DNA from 3 places in the Pseudoalteromonas sp. SR44-5 genome. Region 3 is predicted to be linked to each of the others. Evidence: predicted binding sites of a transcription regulator. Region 3 holds the regulator's gene; each other region holds the start of a gene.
The links. Region 3 encodes sigma-54, which starts transcription at its own class of promoters, with help from an activator protein. Its sites were predicted from a motif close to GTTGGCACGNNNNTNGNNT; they were not measured.
Positions count from the first base shown of each region.

Region 1 (6,011 bases), on a different contig from region 3:
CTTTTCAATAGAGCAAGGTTTAGATATTCCGTTTTTAGCACAAAGCATTAAAAAGCTAAAAACCTTTACCGAATAACTGCTACTGGCAATTTACCCAAGTTAGGTTATAGTTTTCATATATGATTATGCCCTAACTAGGGAAGGCTAGCGTAATGAAACTGTGTACTCTTTTCGTTATTTTTATTAGTTTGCTATTTGTTGCTAATCCGGCGGCTTCCGCAGATCAATATTACAAGTGCGTAACCGACAGAGGCACTACATTTAGCCAATTTCCCTGTGGCGGGCAGGCAACGCAACATAAAATAGCAGTGTCGCCCATCGTCACTCCGGCTACTGTAAATCATGTCAAAGCGCTTAATTTCCTTGAGCGTGAACAAATTATTCGTAATCTCAACGCTGAGATACGCAGCGTTAAATATAAACTCGCCATTTTGAGTCGCGACCGTGACCGCGCTGAATACGAGCAACTGCAACGGCTAAATCGTTTAATGAGTGATGATGATAAAAAAAAGCTTAGCAAAGAGATAAAAAAGCAGCTAAAAGTGATCAATAAAACGTTTGCCAAAAACACCAAAACGACCAACAAACAGCTCTCCGCACTCGAAAAAAAACTGAAACGTTATGAATAAACTATTGGGTTTTACCAATATTTAGCATACTCTTAACATGTGTAGAGCATATACTCTACAGGTCATTTTGGAGTACCCGTTCATGCAACCACAAAACATTGCCGAGCTAATTTTAAATGGCTTTAAAAAGCATTATAAATTATTTCAGCAGATCACCGCACAAGCACCTCTGGCATTTGCAAATAAAAACTGGACAAAAATGCACGACATTAGTCGCTTGCGGATCACTTATTACGATGATCGGGTTAACGAAACCACCCAACAACTACAAAATCAGCAATTAGCCAATCAATTGGATGAATCACTCTGGCTGCAAACAAAACAAATCTACCAGCACTTTTTAACGTTTCATCCACAAGCAGAATTAGCCGAAACATTTTATAACTCTGTGTTTTGCCGCTTATTTCATCGACGTTATTTTAATAATGATTTTATTTTTGTAAAAGCCACCTTGGCAGATGCTCCTGCGCTTCCTGTAGAAGCAGAATACCGCAGCTACTTTCCTGTTGTAGACGGCTTAAAGCCCACTATCCGTAAAATAATTAATCAATTTGATTTTAAAGCCGATTTTGTTAATTTAGAGCGCGATATACGACTTTTAGTAAAAGCGTTTTATAAACAAGCACCCGACACCCATCACCGTGCGTGGCAAATGCGCTTTGACATATTACAAACGCCGTTTTATCGCAACAAAGCAGCCTATATTGTCGGCCGTGTAGTATCACAAAGTGGTGTGCAGCCATTTATTATTGCGGTGTTACATCATCAAGAGCAAGGTCTGTATCTCGATGCTTTACTGACTAACTCATCGCAAATGCGGGTTATTTTTGGCTTTGCTCGTGCTTATTTTATGGTTGAAACCCACGCTCCTTCCGCATTAGTTCGGTTTTTAAACCAACTAATGCCCAACAAAACCTTAGCAGAGCTTTACAATGCCATTGGCTTTCATAAACAAGGTAAAACCGAGTTCTATCGCGAGTTTTTAACCCATTTACAACGCTCCAGTGATGATTTTGTGATTGCCCCTGGCACACCGGGCATGGTGATGATGGTATTTACCCTACCTTCATTTGATTATGTATTTAAAATAATTAAAGACAAATTTGGTGAAAGTAAACCATTTGGCCGCGATACCGTTCTCAAACGCTACCAATTAGTTAAAAGCCATGATCGGGTTGGTCGTATGGCAGATACCATAGAGTATTCTAACGTCGTATTCCCTGTTGCGCGTTTTAACGCTACATTGCTTGCACAGCTTAAACAAACTATTGGTTCATCAATGATCATCGAAGGCGACTTACTGATCATCAAACATATGTATATTGAGCGACGCATGACGCCACTGAATTTATATTTAGAAAAAGCTAATACTGAAGATGCCGCTGTTGCCATTGCAGAATATGGCCAAGCACTCAAGGAAATGATCGCCGTTAATATTTTCCCAGGCGATATGTTGCTTAAAAACTTTGGTGTCAGTAAACACAAACGCATTATTTTTTATGATTATGATGAAGTGCAATATTTAACAGACATGAACTTTAGAGCACTGCCTAAAGCCAAAAGTTATGATGACTACTTAACCAATGAGCAAAGTTACTCTGTGGCACCACAAGATGTATTTCCAGAGCAGTTATGCACTTTTGTAATGCCGAACCCGCAATACAAAGCAGTTTTCAGCCAAACACATCCAGAACTATTAGACGTCGCATTTTGGCAGCAAGCGCAACGAAATATAAAAGCAGGGGTCGTTAGCCATATCTACCCTTATCCAGCAGCGCAGCGTTTTATCCATCAATGGTAGACGAAAGGACACACAATGAATATCAGTAAAATAGATTTAAACTTACTCGTTTATCTCGACACATTATTACGCGAATGTAATGTTACTCGCGCCGCAAACCAGCTTAGCATTACACAGCCGGCAATGAGTAATGGTTTAAAACGTTTACGTAACCTGTTTAACGATCCGATCTTAGTACGCACCAGTGATGGTATGGTGCCCACTGAACGAGCTATTGAATTGCAGCCGGTGATCCGTGGCATCTTAATGACATTAGAAGAAACGCTTGCACCAAACCGTGAATTTGAGGCCAGCCAAAGCAAACGGGTATTTAGGATTATGGCCAGTGACTATGCTGCCAGCACCTTAGCACCTAAGCTACTGAGTAAATTACACGATGAAGCGCCGGATACCACACTCGATATTCTCACTCCAAGTGATGTTACTTTTCATGATGTAGAAAACGGTAAAGTTGATATGGCAATAAATCGTTTCGAAAACCTACCGCAGTCGTTTCATCACAAACGTATTTGGAAAGATAGCTTTTGTTGTTTAGTAAAAGCTGACAACCCGATCATTGAAAATTTTAGCCTCGATAGTTATTTAAAAGCTCGGCATATTTGGGTAAGTAAAACAGGTTTTGGTGTCGGGGTTGGTATGGATCCTAAAGACGTACAAAAACTTGGCTGGGTTGATGAAGCGCTCGCCCACTTTGGTAAACACCGAAATATTGCCACATTCACCCGTAATTACCACGTTGCAATACATCTAGCGAAAGAGAAGAACCTGATTGCGACACTCCCTTCAAAAGCCGCTAATATTTATTTAGATGATCCTGGTTTGCAAATTCTGGAGCCTCCCTTCCCTATACCACCATTTGAGTTAGATATGATTTGGAGCCCATTACTTCACAGAGATGCCAGCCATATTTGGTTACGCCAAAAAGTAGCCGAAGTTGCTGATGAGTTAAAATAACACTCTTACATAGTCTGTGTAAAATTTGCTTACTGAGCTTAGCTTAGTAAGCATTCCAGTTCCCGCTAGCTTTCTTTACCACATAAAATACAACTAGTTATAATTATTTTTTATACTGGAACATGACTTGCTTTGCTTAATGTGAATTTCATTAAACTTAAAGAGGTCATAATTATGAATACCCATCAAGGACAAGACGTTAATCATATCACTGACATTATCCAAGTAATGAACAGCGGCATCGACTTTTATGAAAAAGCCCAACAGAAAGTTCAAGATCCAGCAATTGGCGCACTTTTCCAACGTATGATAGATGCCCGTAAAGTGAGTGTTGAAAACCTTCAGCCTTATGCAATCAATGAGCAAGGAGAGCGTGAAGATGGCTCTTCTTTTGCTGTTGAAGCTCGCCGCGCGTATACCACGCTTATCACTAAATTTAGCTCAGATAACGACCAAACCTACGTTAAAGAGCTTGAAGAAGTGGAAGATAAAACACTTGCAGAAATTAAAGCCGCTATGAAAAAGCCACAGCCACATGACTGTGAAGCGGCATTATCTAAAGTGTTATTGACAATGCAAAGCTGCCATACAGAAATGAGCCGCATGCAACAAAAGCACTAATATAATTCGTTAAGTCAAAGCCCAGCCACGTGCTGGGTTTTTTTATGCCTAATAAAGAATGACAAAAAACTTCTACAATAAAAAAATAATTCTGTCACGTAATTGTAAACATTAGCCTCTATTATTACCTTTATCACAGCTGGTCTAGACCAGGATTAAACTTAAGGTAAAACTAATGATGAAAAAAAATGCAATAGCAACAGCTATCTTACTGTGCACCAGTACGTTATTTGTTAACCAAAATGCCGTAGCCCAAAATGCCGTTTTTGTAGGCTCAGTTAAAGACAATCAATCACTATTACCTGGCGCATTAATTGCCATTGTCGGGACCGATAAAACTGCTGTCACTGATTATCAAGGGCAATTCGAACTACCAAAACTTGATGCAGGAAATTACAAACTAAAAATTACTTATTTAGGCTATCAACCATACTTTATTGACCTAACCATTGGCGATGGTGAAGTGAAAAAAATACAACCAATCACACTATTTGCAGCTAACAATGACACCATTGAAGAGATAATTGCCGTAGGGCAAATTCAGCGCGGCGAGATGGCAGCAGCAAACAATCAAAAAAACGCCAAGAGTATAAAAAATATAATCTCTGCAGATGGTATTGGTAAACTCCCCGACCGAAATGCTGCTGAAGCTGTACAACGCATTCCTGGTGTCTCAATAGAGCGAGACCAAGGTGAAGGCCGCTTTGTTGCAGTTCGTGGTTTACCAGCACAATGGAGTTCAGCAAGTATAAATGGCGACAGACTACCAACAGCAGAAGAGGAAACCACCAGCCGAGCCACAGCTTTTGACTTTTTTCCCAGTGAGCTGATTGAGTATGTTGAAGTATCTAAAGCATTAACCCCAGACATGGAAGGCGATGCCATTGGCGGTAATGTAAACTTCATAACTAAAAAGGCCCCTGATGATTTTGTATTTAATACTAATTTCGCTATTGGTCAAAATGAACTTGCTGGGGGGACTAACTATTCAGCTAACGTGCTTTATGGCGATCGTTTACTTGACAATAAATTAGGCTTTTTAATCAATGCCACCGCGTGGCAACGTGATTGGGCAACAGATAACTTTGAGCCTCGCCGAGGTAATGATGGCATCGGGATCTATCGTCTTGAACTGCGCGATTATACAGGCACCCGTGAAACATATGGTCTAAATGGCGCTGTTGAATATCAATTAGATCAGGGCACACTCAGTGCAACCGCAATGTATGGCACTTTAATTGATGATGAAACTCACTATAAACACCGTATGCGCTTCGATAAAGACCGCGCTGAAGTACAACATATTCGCAATGAATTAATCACCGAAATGACCGGTTTTGAGCTAGCTGGAGAACATTATTTTGGCTACGATAAAACGCTTAACTGGAAGCTTTCTAGTTACGAAAATGAATTTCGCTATGGCAATACACCAAACGGTGAAGATAACAGTTATTTTGTTGTTCGCTTTGATCAAAAAAATGTCGGTTATCAGGGTTTAGAGGATAGAAACACTGGTAAAAATTACGCCTACAACACAATTGATGGTGGCAATGATCCCTGGAATGCTATTAGTACCCACCTGCCCACCGACTTTTCATTTAACCCTGCTCAAACAAAACTTTCATGGGTAGAGCTGTATAAAGTATATGTAAAAGAAAAAGATAAAATAGTTGCAAGTACTGATTTTGAATGGCAAATAGATACCGATATTACCGTAAAAGTGGGTGCTAAATATCGCGATAAAGAACGAGTTGCGCGATTCAGTGATGAGTTTTATGCATGGGATGAAGCCAACCATGGCCCTGCGCCAACTTTAAATGACTTTGCTTTATCAGATCAACCTGGGCGCAGTGATTATTTAAATGAACTTTCAATCGACTATCAAAATCAGTTCTCTCAAGTTGCCTCTACGGATGACTTAGCTCAGTTTTGGAATACGAATAAAAGCAAATTTGTACTTGATAAGACTGAATCAGCATTAATTGAAAACGGAGGAGCTCTAGGGC
Region 1 is NZ_JACJDT010000023.1:56,654-62,664, reverse strand. It holds gene H5154_RS13450 (DUF3413 domain-containing protein) at 1-76, shown strand, start outside; gene H5154_RS13445 (DUF4124 domain-containing protein) at 153-629, shown strand; gene aceK (bifunctional isocitrate dehydrogenase kinase/phosphatase) at 712-2,430, shown strand; gene H5154_RS13435 (LysR family transcriptional regulator) at 2,446-3,384, shown strand; gene H5154_RS13430 (PA2169 family four-helix-bundle protein) at 3,559-4,005, shown strand; gene H5154_RS13425 (TonB-dependent receptor) at 4,181-6,011, shown strand, end outside.
Region 1: a site for sigma-54 is predicted at 3,499-3,517, ahead of H5154_RS13430 (PA2169 family four-helix-bundle protein). Genes of this name have one in related genera too.

Region 2 (6,011 bases), on a different contig from region 3:
ACCGGCAATGAGCAGCATATAGGGGCGTTCGTTGTCTTTGTCGCGGACACAAATGTCGGTTAAAAAGCTCATTGGTTTAGGTGTGTGAGTTAGTGTTGCAAGCCCTGCGCGATGTAATGCTTGAATTAAAAAGCCGGTGGCAATACCGACTGACTCATGCACATAGTAGTTGGTGTTTTTATCATCAGTATTTAAGCCGCCTTTCTTTTGGCTGAATACGGCAATTAGCCAAGGTGCATGCTCTAAATAAGGTTTGCTGGCATCAGTGCCTAATGGCTTTAGAGCATCTAACCACTCTTCACCAGCGCGGCCTTCATAAAATGAGCGTTCTAATTTCTCGGCTGCTTCACGAATTTGCTTTTTCACATCACTACTATTAATTGCTACAAAATGCCACGGTTGGTGGTTTGCACCACTTGGTGCTGTAGCTGCGGCTTTAATGCAGGTTTGAATAATATCTTTTGGCACCGGTCGGTCGCTAAAACTACGAATTGTATGACGACGCTGACTGGTCGTTAAAAACTCATTAGCGCGTTCTAGCATCTGTTCATGTGGATATTCAATAAAGTCTGTAAGTGGTTGGTGGTCATGTTGCTGCATGGCTTTTCGCTTCTTATTAAATGTTGATAACTATTTTTATACCCAGTAGCGAGATTGGGTGCAAGTAATATCTACTTTACAGTCATGTTATTTCCTAAAATAATGATTATTAATTGCACGTTGTATTCACAGATTGTTCAGCTATATTTGCATACAGTATAGTTCGAAATTAAGAATGCATGGGTAGCTAAAAACAAAGCAACATTATTACAAGCACATGCTTTGAATACTCAGCCGAGCATACCGGCAGTCATTATTTAGACATTCAAAAATCATTAGTGCAGGCAGATTTTGTCGATAACTTAGTTATATAAAGTTATCGCTAGTGCAAGCTGATGATGAAAATAACTACCGCAGTATTAAATACAGCTTTGAGTTAGTGTTACTTCAGAATTTAAGTTCACCTCTCCTAAGAGTGAAACCAAGCCGCACTTATTGCGGCTTTTCTGTGGCTCTAAAATGAGTTAACTCGTTTGTAAGCCATTTCTTACTGGTGATTTGTGTATCATCTTCAAGAATAACAGCATAAGGTTTGCCACTCCATGAGCTTTTACTGGCAAGATTCTCAATAAACTCATCAGCGGTTTTAGCGTAGCGTTTGCCTTTGCGGTATTTCATAGCAAGATGATCAGCGGCTTCGGTGCTGGTGTGTTGATCACCGTTACGAATGAAAGTCGCGTTGCTTTGCGCGATAAAGCTGAGCAAATGAGTGACTTCTTGTTCAGTGGTTGCTGCAAAGCTCAACTGACTAACCGTGAGTAAAAGGCAAGCCATCAGCCTGTATATAGTGTGGGTTAAGTCTTTCATCTGTAGCCTCATTTAATCCAAAAAGTTTATTACGTTACCTGTGCCATCAAAAAAAGGTAAAGCTCTGAATAAAACTGATGTGCTAATGCATGTGCTGGTATAACTTTCAGCTATTAATACCTTATTTATTATGTAGAATAATACATCAATAAGGTCAATTAAATTATCATGGCTTATTAATTATCTGATAGGGATACTGTTTTGGTACTTGCATTGAACTTGCCGGGACAATATTTTTTACAAAAATAAAGGTGGAATTATGAACAGCTCAGATCGCGCTATTGACGAACTAGTACTTGGGTTTTGGCGATTATTAGATTGGCAAATTACTCCACAACAGTGTTTAACTTTTCTTGAGCAAACAATTGAAGCCGGTGTAAGGCACACCGATCACGCTGACATTTACGGTGGATATGGTTGTGAGGCAGAGTTTGGTAAAGCTTTAGCTTTAAAGCCAAGTATTCGTGATGAGATCAAAATTATTACTAAGTGTGGTATCAAACCTGCTTTTGCAAGCTTAGGGTTAGCAGGCCAAGCTAATCATTACGATTCGAGTGCCGCACATATTATTAGCTCAGCACAGCAATCGTTAAAGCATTTTAATACCGATAGATTAGATGCATTACTTATTCATCGCCCTGATTATTTGATGAATGCAGACGAAGTAGCTGAGGCATTCACTACTCTTAAGCAAAATGGTGATGTACTCGATTTTGGTGTATCAAACTTTACGCCATCACAACTAAGTTTATTGCAGTCGCGTCTTGATTTTGAATTGGTGACCAATCAAATTGAATTTTCACCGTATGAAATGCAAGCACTTGATGATGGTAGTTTAGACCAATGTCAGTTACTTGATATTAAACCTATGTGTTGGTCACCTTTGGCTGGCGGTCGCATTTTTGCAGAAAATGATGAAAAAGCGATTCGCCTGCGTCAAGTACTTGAGCAAGTCGGCAGCGAAATTGGTGCAAGTTCTATTGATCAAGTGGTTTACGCGTGGTTATTAATGCACCCAAGTTCCCCATCAGTGGTACTGGGTACTGGCAACATTGAGCGTGTTAAATCGGCTGTTGCCGCTAAGCAGTTAAAACTCAGTCGTGAACAATGGTATCGTATTTGGCAAGGTTCAACAGGGCACAGTGTGCCATAGGAGTTGTAAGTTTTAAGCTATAAGCAGTCTGAGTTGAGGGTAAGTCTTGATATAAAATATGAACTTAGCCGCTTACCGCTTACCAAGATCGAGAAAGGGCCTTACGGCCCTTAGTGTTGCAGCAAGTAACACATTCTTTTTATAGGCTAAAGTCCATTGAAAAAGCAACGTAAGCCTTAATATCACTGTCATCCATATCGGTATCTGATAGACCAAAAGTGAAGCCATCTTTAGAGATAGATACACCGTAATCGATGATATCGTCATCACCAATAAAATCACCAGAGTAGTGGCCTAAGTGTAAGGCCATTTCAGTGCCATTAGTACCAACTGCGAAACCGTAATCTGCAGTCAGGTATAACGAATCACCAAAGTCTGTGCCATCACCGCTTGCGGCTGAAGTTGCAAGAACTGATGCGCCAAAGCTAAAGCCACCCATACTGATGCTACCGTAAATTTCAGAAAAATCAGCGTCTGCGCCAGAAGCTGCATCAGGGTAAGCGTAATAGATGTAGCCAACGTCATAGCTCATATTTTCATTAATATCGCCACCAAAACCAGCATAGAGATCAAGCTCGTAGGTCATTTCATCGGCCCAGCTTGCATTTGAAGCCCAAGTACCAGCATAAAAACCTGATTCGTTGGCATAATCAATACCACCTGAAATTGCAGCATCACCACCGGTTTGTTCTTGACCACGCCATAAGTAGTTTGAAGTTGCTGCGGCATTGGCTGTTACTTCTGCATATGCTGCTGTAGATGTTGCACCCATGAGTACAAGTGTGCTGATCGCAATTGCTGATTTTAGTTTTAACATGTTTGGTATCCTGTTGTTATGCTGATTTTTTGGCTCGCAATTATTAATTAGATTGCAGTCTATAATTGCGGATCCTATTTTTAGTTGTCTACTAGGGTAATAGCACTGCTTGTGCCAAGTTAAATGAAAAGCAATAATTTATATTTAAATTACTTTATAAACAAAGGTATAAATATTTATAGTGAAAGGAGGAGATTGTTTTTTACGAAGCTTGCGCACTTTATTGGTGCGTAAAAAAACCCGCATGCACAACTCAGTTGCAGCGGGTTTTTGTATTTTTTACTGTGGTTTAACCAAAAATAGTACGCATTAGGCTGATTGTTTCGTTCACGCCACGGCCTTTTTGTACTTCGCTGATAATTGAATCACGCTTTGCGCGAATATGCTCAGGCATATCGTCAGCAGCAAGTGCGCGATCAACAAGTATTTCAGCAGACTCTTTACCACGACGCACTTTTCTAGTGCCAGTGGTAGTTGTACGCTTTGGCTTGCTCAATAACTTGATGTAGTTAGAGTTTTCAGGCGTGTTTTTGTCTGCATGATAGAAAAAGCACGGAATTAATGCTTTGATTGCAACAAGTTGTTGATCCAGCTCGCTGTCACCACTTGCCATTTTAAACCAAGACATACCATGAACTGCTTGGACAATATCCTGCCAATAACGCGCAAAGTCACGATTATTTAATTTAGTAATAGCCAATGCTGAACAAAGTGCATCTAAACGGGTGTTATTAATTGGTGTAAAAACATCTGGGCGGCGCATTGCTAATAGACGAGTTGCCGGTGCAAGCGTTGGCTTTTCATTGCTATCAGTAAAGGCTTTTAAATATTTGACCACAAATTCTTGGTAATCAGCTTCAGTTACTTCACCTTCTAAAGGTATATGTGCTAATGCTTCATCAAATAATGCCGGCAGGTCGGCAAGCATTTGATGAAAAGCTTTGGCGCTTTTAGTAGAGCTAAACCATTCGACATCAAAATTATAACTACTTGGATCCAGTGCAGAAGTATGTTTACCACTAAATGCTAATAAATCTTCAGGGATCATCTCTTTCAGTGATTGCTCGCGAATACCAGCTATATAGTTGGCAAGGCGTAACTGTTCATCAAGGGCTAACACATCTTTATGCTGCTCTATAAATACACTAACTACAGGCCAAGGCGCTACGCGTAATGTTTTCAATTGTAAGAAGCTAATTGCTGAAACTAATAAGTCATTAAGCTTTTTTAAAATTGGTAATTGATTGGTTTCGAGTAAATCATGATTAATACGGTCACGGCTAGCATTAAGTAGTTCATAGCACCAACCTAAGAAGTCTTCAGGATGATTTTCTATTTTCACCGCCATCAGGTTTAAGCTGATTTCAGAAGCCTGCTTTAGAATATTTTGATAAATATGGCCTTCTTGTTCGCCTAATGCCATTTGTGAAGGTGAAATGAGCAATTTTTTCATGCCTGATGGTACTCCGGTTAAATACATTTTTCAGTTGTTTAATTTTAGCGCAAAACGTCTTAAAACAACAGGGCTGTGCATCATACCGAAGAATACAGGGGATGCAATCTTGATAAGTTAAATCTGCACAAGATTGCATTTAAAGGGTTTAATCTGCTTATTCAAGTGAAAATAACTGCTCTACAGTAGTTTCAAACTGCCGAGCTATCTTCAATGCAATGATCACTGAAGGTGTAAAGCGTGATGTTTCGACCGTGCTGATTGTTTTGCGTGAAACGGCGCTAGCATCGGCTAGCTCTTGCTGTGAAAGCCCCGCGGCTTTGCGAAATTCAGCTATATGGTTTTGCAGCTAAAGGTATCAAAATGTTTCAGTAACAATTCATATATTCACTGTAGAATGCAGGAAATTGCATTTTTCTTCGTTGCACAATGATTTTAATGCTAACTCCCGCTATGATAAGAACATTATTTGCACATTTGAAAGGACCATCATGAAGACCTTATTTAAAGTTATTGGTGTCATATTATTATTGCTTGTTGCTTTAATTATTGCTGCACCGTTTTTAATTCCAACCGATGCCATTTTTAATAAAGTCTCTGAGCAGGTTGAGCAAACCACTGGGCGTACTTTAACTATTAAAGGCGATAAAACATTATCCGTTTTTCCTTCTTTGAAGCTTGAACTTGAAGATGTGCATTTTGCCAATATGAAAACTGGCTCACGTGCAGATATGGCAAGCATGCAGCAACTTGCAGTTCATATTCCTTGGTTTTCGCTATTTGGTGGTGAACTTAAACTAGAAAAGTTTGTGATCAATGAACCCAATATTCTGCTTGAAACAGATAAAAATGGTAAAGCTAACTGGCAGTTATTTGATGCAGTAGCTACGAAATCTGAGCAGCAAACTCAAGCAGGTGAGGCAGTCAAACTACCTGAAAAATTTGATATTCAATTAGGTGAAGTAGCTATATATGGTGGGTCGTTTACTTATTTAGATGGTCAAACGGGAGCTAAACAGCAAATTAGCGATTTAGAATTGGCTATCTTACTGCCTTCACTGCATAAATCACTCGAAGTCAAAGGTGGGATCACTTATATGCAAGAGCGCTTTGAGCTTGATGTAACAGTTGATAACCCAGCTAAAGCAATAGCAGGTGATACATTTAATGTGACAACTGAT
Region 2 is NZ_JACJDT010000045.1:22,452-28,462, forward strand. It holds gene H5154_RS18505 (nitroreductase family protein) at 1-600, opposite strand, end outside; gene H5154_RS18510 (DUF5329 domain-containing protein) at 1,033-1,407, opposite strand; gene H5154_RS18515 (aldo/keto reductase family oxidoreductase) at 1,667-2,560, shown strand; gene H5154_RS18520 (TorF family putative porin) at 2,700-3,377, opposite strand; gene H5154_RS18525 (hypothetical protein) at 3,667-4,830, opposite strand; gene H5154_RS18530 (helix-turn-helix transcriptional regulator) at 4,988-5,179, opposite strand; gene H5154_RS18535 (AsmA family protein) at 5,322-6,011, shown strand, end outside.
Region 2: a site for sigma-54 is predicted at 3,478-3,496, ahead of H5154_RS18520 (TorF family putative porin). Genes of this name have one in related genera too.

Region 3 (6,011 bases):
CTGAAAATACGACACCACCTGCAGATCAAGTCTCTATCAGTGCTGACACGCAGCTTGCCCAACTGAAAGACAATATCGGTATTTTTGAAAAAAATGTTGAAATCATTCATGGTAACCGCCGTATCAAAGCGGATCGACTTGAAGTCCATAAGCGCGAAGATTTAGGCGATAACAAACAACTACTTGTCGCAACTGGCAGTCCGGCTTACTTTGAAGAAAAACAAACTGATGGCACAGTAATGAGTGCCAGTGCTGATGAAGTCCGTTACGATGTCGCTAAGCGCTATTTAACCTTGGTTGGCAATGCACAAGTCACTCAGGCAGGTCAAAAAATCAATGCCAAAAGCATTACCTATGATATGGACCAGCAACTGATCAGTGCTGAAAAAGGCGCAAGCTCAAGCGATCGTGTGCACACCATTTTGGTACCAGTAGACAGTAAAAAAGACAAATCTAAAGGGCAGCCATGAGTACATTAAAAGCTGAATTTCTAGCAAAAAGCTATAAAGGTCGCCAAGTTGTAAAAAGCGTGGGTTTAGAAGTTAGCGCAGGCAGCATTGTTGGCTTATTGGGTCCTAATGGCGCTGGTAAAACCACCACCTTTTATATGATTGTGGGTTTAGTTCCAAGCGACAAAGGTAAAATCAGTATTGATGATAATGACATCACCTTACTGCCAATGCACAGTCGCGCACGGTTAGGGATTGGCTACCTGCCACAAGAATCATCCATCTTCCGTAAATTAACTGTTTATCAAAACCTGATGGCTATTTTAGAAACTCGTAAAGAGCTGAATAAACAAGCCAGAGAAGAAGCGCTCGACAGCTTACTTGATGAGTTTAGCATTCAACATATCCGCGACAGCCAAGGTATGGCATTATCTGGCGGTGAACGTCGTCGAGTTGAAATTGCACGCGCTTTAGCCGCAAACCCAAAATTTATCTTACTTGATGAGCCTTTTGCTGGCGTTGATCCTATTTCAGTGTTAGATATAAAGAAGATTATTGAACACCTTAAAAACCGTGGTATTGGCGTGCTTATTACCGACCACAATGTACGAGAAACCCTTGATGTTTGTGAAAAAGCCTACATAGTTTCTCATGGGGAGTTAATTGCATCAGGTACCCCTGAGCATGTACTCGCCGACCAAACAGTCCGCGATGTTTACCTGGGCGAGCAATTTAGGCTATAAAGCCACGCTCGGCTAAGTATCTGCTAGACTTAACGATGATAACAATAAAAGGATTGTTAGAGATACATGAGGCAATCACTCCAGCTGCGCATGGGCCAGCAACTTACAATGACACCACAGCTGCAACAAGCAATTCGCTTATTGCAACTCAGTACATTGGATCTCCAGCAAGAAATTCAAGAAGCGCTCGACAGCAATCCATTGTTAGAGCTAGAAGAACATGAATATTCAGACGACACGGCTGGTAAAAACGAACAAAAACAAGATAACGATGACTTAACCGTTAGCGCATCAGCAGACGACAAGCCAAGCGAATATGAACAAGAAAGTAGCGAAGCATTAAGTAAAGAGACCTTAAGTGACGAAATGGCTATGGACGTCACCTGGGACGAATACATGAGTGCTGCGCCAAATACGTCATCTGGGCCAATGCCTGAAGATGAGTCAATTTATCAAGGTGCCTCAACTGAAACCTTGCACGAATATCTAATGTGGCAATTACAACTCACACCTTTTAGTCCAACCGATGAAGCCATTGCCATTGCGATTGTTGAAGCCGTTGACGATTCAGGTATTTTAACCTTGAGCTGCGAAGACATCGCAGAAAGCTTAAATCAAGGTAATAACGAAGAAGAAATCGAACTCGACGAAGTGCAAGCAGTGTTAAAACGCATTCAGTTGTTTGACCCTGTTGGTATTGCTGCGCGCAGCCTACAAGAATGTTTATGTATTCAATTAAATCAATTTGATCCTGCAACTCCTTGGATTAGCGAGACAAAAATGATTTTAACTGATCATATCGATTTATTAGCTAGTCGTGACTATCGCACTTTGATGAAAAAGACTAAGCTTAAAGAAGATGAACTAAAAGAAGTAATGACACTGATCCACAGCCTTAACCCAAAGCCTGCGGATACCATAGTACGCGAAGAATCAGAGTATGTTATTCCTGACGTTTCGGTGAAAAAAATTAAAGGTCGCTGGGTGGTTGAACTCAATCCAGACAGCATGCCAAAAATTAGAGTGAACAGCCAATATGCGGCGATGTCACGCTCTGTAAAATCAAGCACTGACAGCCAATTTATACGCTCGCATTTGCAAGAAGCTAAATGGTTTATTAAAAGCCTAGAAAGTCGTAACGAGACGTTACTCAAAGTAACCAACTGCATTGTTAAACAGCAGCAAGGATTCTTTGAGCATGGCCCTGAGGCCATGCGCCCTATGGTACTAAACGACGTTGCCGAAATGGTTGAGATGCACGAATCAACAATTTCTCGTGTAACCACCCAAAAATACATGCATACCCCTCGTGGTATATTTGAGTTAAAATATTTTTTCTCGAGCCATGTAAGTACTGAGAACGGCGGCGAATGCTCATCGACAGCCATTCGAGCATTGATCAGAAAATTGATCAGTGCAGAAAACTCAGCGAAACCATTGAGTGATAGTAAAATTGCAGATATATTGGCAGAGCAAGGTATCAAAGTAGCTAGACGGACTATTGCAAAATACCGCGAGTCACTGGCTATTCCACCGTCAAATCAACGTAAAAGTTTGATTTAAGGCGTAAAATCACAAGAGGAAAATGCTTATGCAACTAAATTTAACTGGTCGTCATGTAGAAATTACTGATTCATTAAGAGACTATGTAAACAATAAGTTTGCCAAGCTTGAAAGGCATTTTGATCATATCAATAATGTCCATGTCATTCTTGATGTAGAAAAGCTAAGCCAAAAAGCAGAAGCCACATTACATGTCAGTGGCGCTGAATTATTTGCCTCAACTGAGCACCAAGACATGTATGCAGCCATTGACGGACTAATCGACAAACTTGACCGTCAGGTAATTAAACACAAAGAGAAGCACGCTCGACACTAACACTATGAAATTAAGCTCACTTATTTGCCAGGACTGCAGTAAAGCTGCGGTCCTTTTTAATAGCAAAAAACGGATCATTGAATTTATCAGCCAATTGGCTCATGAACAACTTCCTCAGCTATCACAACAAGAAATCCTCAACGCACTACTGTCGAGAGAAAAACTAGGTAGTACGGGTATTGGTCGTGGTATTGCTATTCCTCATGGCCGTATGAGTGGTGTTGAAAACCCGCTAGCAATAATTATAGTGAGTGAATCACCGATTGATTTTGATGCGATAGATAATCGCCCAGTTGATATATTTGTAGCTCTCATCGTGCCAGATGGTGATAGCCAACTTCATTTGAAGACGTTAGCCACAATTGCTGATAAACTCAACGACAAAGATTTTTGTAAACAACTACGTAGCGCAAAAACAGACCAAGATTTGTATCACGTAATTGCTGCGCAATCGTAGCCAAATGAAGGAGAATTTACATGGAGTTAATCATCATCAGTGGGCGTTCTGGCTCAGGTAAATCTGTTGCTCTGCGTGTAGTAGAAGATCTTGGCTATTATTGTGTAGATAATATTCCGGTAAACTTATTACCTTCATTAGTGCGCAGTGTCTCTGATAATTATGACAAAATTGCCGTCAGTATTGATGTCCGTAATTTACCGAAAGAGCAGGAAGAATTTAACGATATTCTTGAATACTTGCCTGGTTTTGCAAATCCGACGCTATTTTATTTAGACAGTGATGATCAAACCCTGATCAAACGTTTTTCTGAAACTCGCCGCTTACACCCATTATCTTTGGACTCTTTGCCACTGGATTTAGCTATCAAGCAAGAAAAAGTATTACTTGATGTATTAACTACTCGCGCTGACTTTATACTTGATACCACTGATCTGAGTGTCCACCAGCTTGCAGAGTCAATCCGTGAAAAGATTTTAGGGAAAAAAGATAAAAAACTAATCATTACCTTTGAATCATTTGGTTTTAAATATGGTATCCCAAAAGAAGCTGATTATGTTTTTGATGCACGCTTTTTACCAAACCCACATTGGGAGCCTGAGCTTAAGCCACTTACAGGCCTTGATCAGCCAGTAAAAGATTATTTAGCCAGCCATAGTATCGTACAAAAATTCACTTGGCAGATCCAAACCTTTGTACAAACTTGGTTACCGCATTTGGAGCGTAATAACCGCAGTTACTTAACAATTGCTATTGGTTGCACCGGTGGTCAACATCGCTCAGTTTATCTAGCGCAAACTATAGGTGAAAGCTTCTCGATGAGCCACAGCAATGTGAAAATTCGCCATCGTGAACAAGAATAACAACTCACGTTTACAGTAAGGAATGTTGATGCGTTTAGAAGATACATTTTTAATAAAAAACAAACTCGGTTTACATGCTCGCGCAGCCAGCGTATTAGCGCAATTAGCTGTGCAGTTTGATGCCAGCATCACACTTCATCAAGATGACAAACAAGCCGCAGGCGATAGCGTACTCGGCTTAATGCTATTAGAAAGTAGCCAAGGCAAAGAAGTTAAAGTTGTATGTGAAGGCCCGGACGCTGAACCTGCTCTTGCAGCAATTGGCGAGTTGATCGCACAACGCTTTAACGAACAAGAATAGCTCGTAGTCAGTACCACTAAATTGCGTTAAACTAAATAAAGTCGTTAATTAAACAGACCAAGCGCGTTAATTACCGACAACTGTTACCCTACCTATCAAGCGTATTAATTTTTAAGGACGCCAATGCCAGAAGCTTTTGAACAAGATTACCCACTACAACAACTAAAACAAGTGACCAAGTCACTTAACAGTGGTCAATTTGTTCAAGTAAGGCGTATGTTGGCAAAAACAGCTCCGTGTGACACCGCATTGTTACTCGAGTCATCCCCACATAAAATTCGTACCTTGCTATGGCAACTGGTTGATCCAGATGTACAAGGTGACGTACTCGAAGAACTCTCAGAAGATGTTCGTTTAGGGATCATTGCCCAAATGGAGCCGAAGCACATCGCTGCGGCAACTGAGGACATGAGCCACGATGATCTAGGGGAAGTACTACGTAGCCTACCTGATACCGTCTACAAAGACGTTGTTAGTGCCATGGACAGCCAAGATCGAGAACGTGCAACTCAAGCACTCTCTTATCAAGAGCGCTCTGCTGGCGCGCTAATGAACACTGATACAGTGACCATCCGTCCAGATGTCACTATCGACGTAGTACTGCGCTACTTACGTTTACGTGGTGAGCTACCAGAAGGTACCGATGATCTTTATGTTGTTGATAAACATAACTGCTTTATAGGTGCCATGTCGTTAACGACCTTGTTGACTAACTCGCCAGATAAAATCATTCGCGACTTAATGGATGAAGATTGTGAATCTATCCTCATTTCGATGGATGAAACCGATGTAGCACAACTGTTTGAACGTCATAACTGGATATCAGCCCCAGTGGTTGATGATAATGACCATCTACTTGGCCGTATCACCATCGATGATATCGTTGACGTTATCCGTGAAGACGCCGAGCATAGCTTATTAAGCCTAGCCGGTCTTGATGATGAAGAAGATACCTTTGCCCCAGTGTTAAAAAGTTCGAAAAAGCGCTCAATTTGGCTTGGCGTTAACTTATTAACCGCGCTACTTGCTGCGATTGTGGCAAGCTTCTTTGAAAACACCTTAGCAATTTTACCTATTCTAGCGGTACTCAACGGTATAGTGCCATCCATGGGTGGTGTTGCGGGCAGCCAAACATTAACCCTCGTAATACGTGGTATTGCAGTGGGTCATATCAACCAAACTAACCAACGCTTTTTACTGATCAAAGAGCTTGCAATCGGCGCAATAAACGGGATTGTTTGGTCCATTTTAATTGCCGGTGTTGTTGCTATTTGGCAATGGGACTTTAAGCTTGGCGGCGTACTCGCCTTTGCCATGTT
Region 3 is NZ_JACJDT010000061.1:13,806-19,816, forward strand. It holds gene lptA (lipopolysaccharide transport periplasmic protein LptA) at 1-470, shown strand, start outside; gene lptB (LPS export ABC transporter ATP-binding protein) at 467-1,192, shown strand; gene H5154_RS21045 (RNA polymerase factor sigma-54) at 1,259-2,755, shown strand; gene hpf (ribosome hibernation promoting factor) at 2,784-3,071, shown strand; gene ptsN (PTS IIA-like nitrogen regulatory protein PtsN) at 3,076-3,528, shown strand; gene rapZ (RNase adapter RapZ) at 3,549-4,391, shown strand; gene H5154_RS21065 (HPr family phosphocarrier protein) at 4,420-4,692, shown strand; gene mgtE (magnesium transporter) at 4,816-6,011, shown strand, end outside.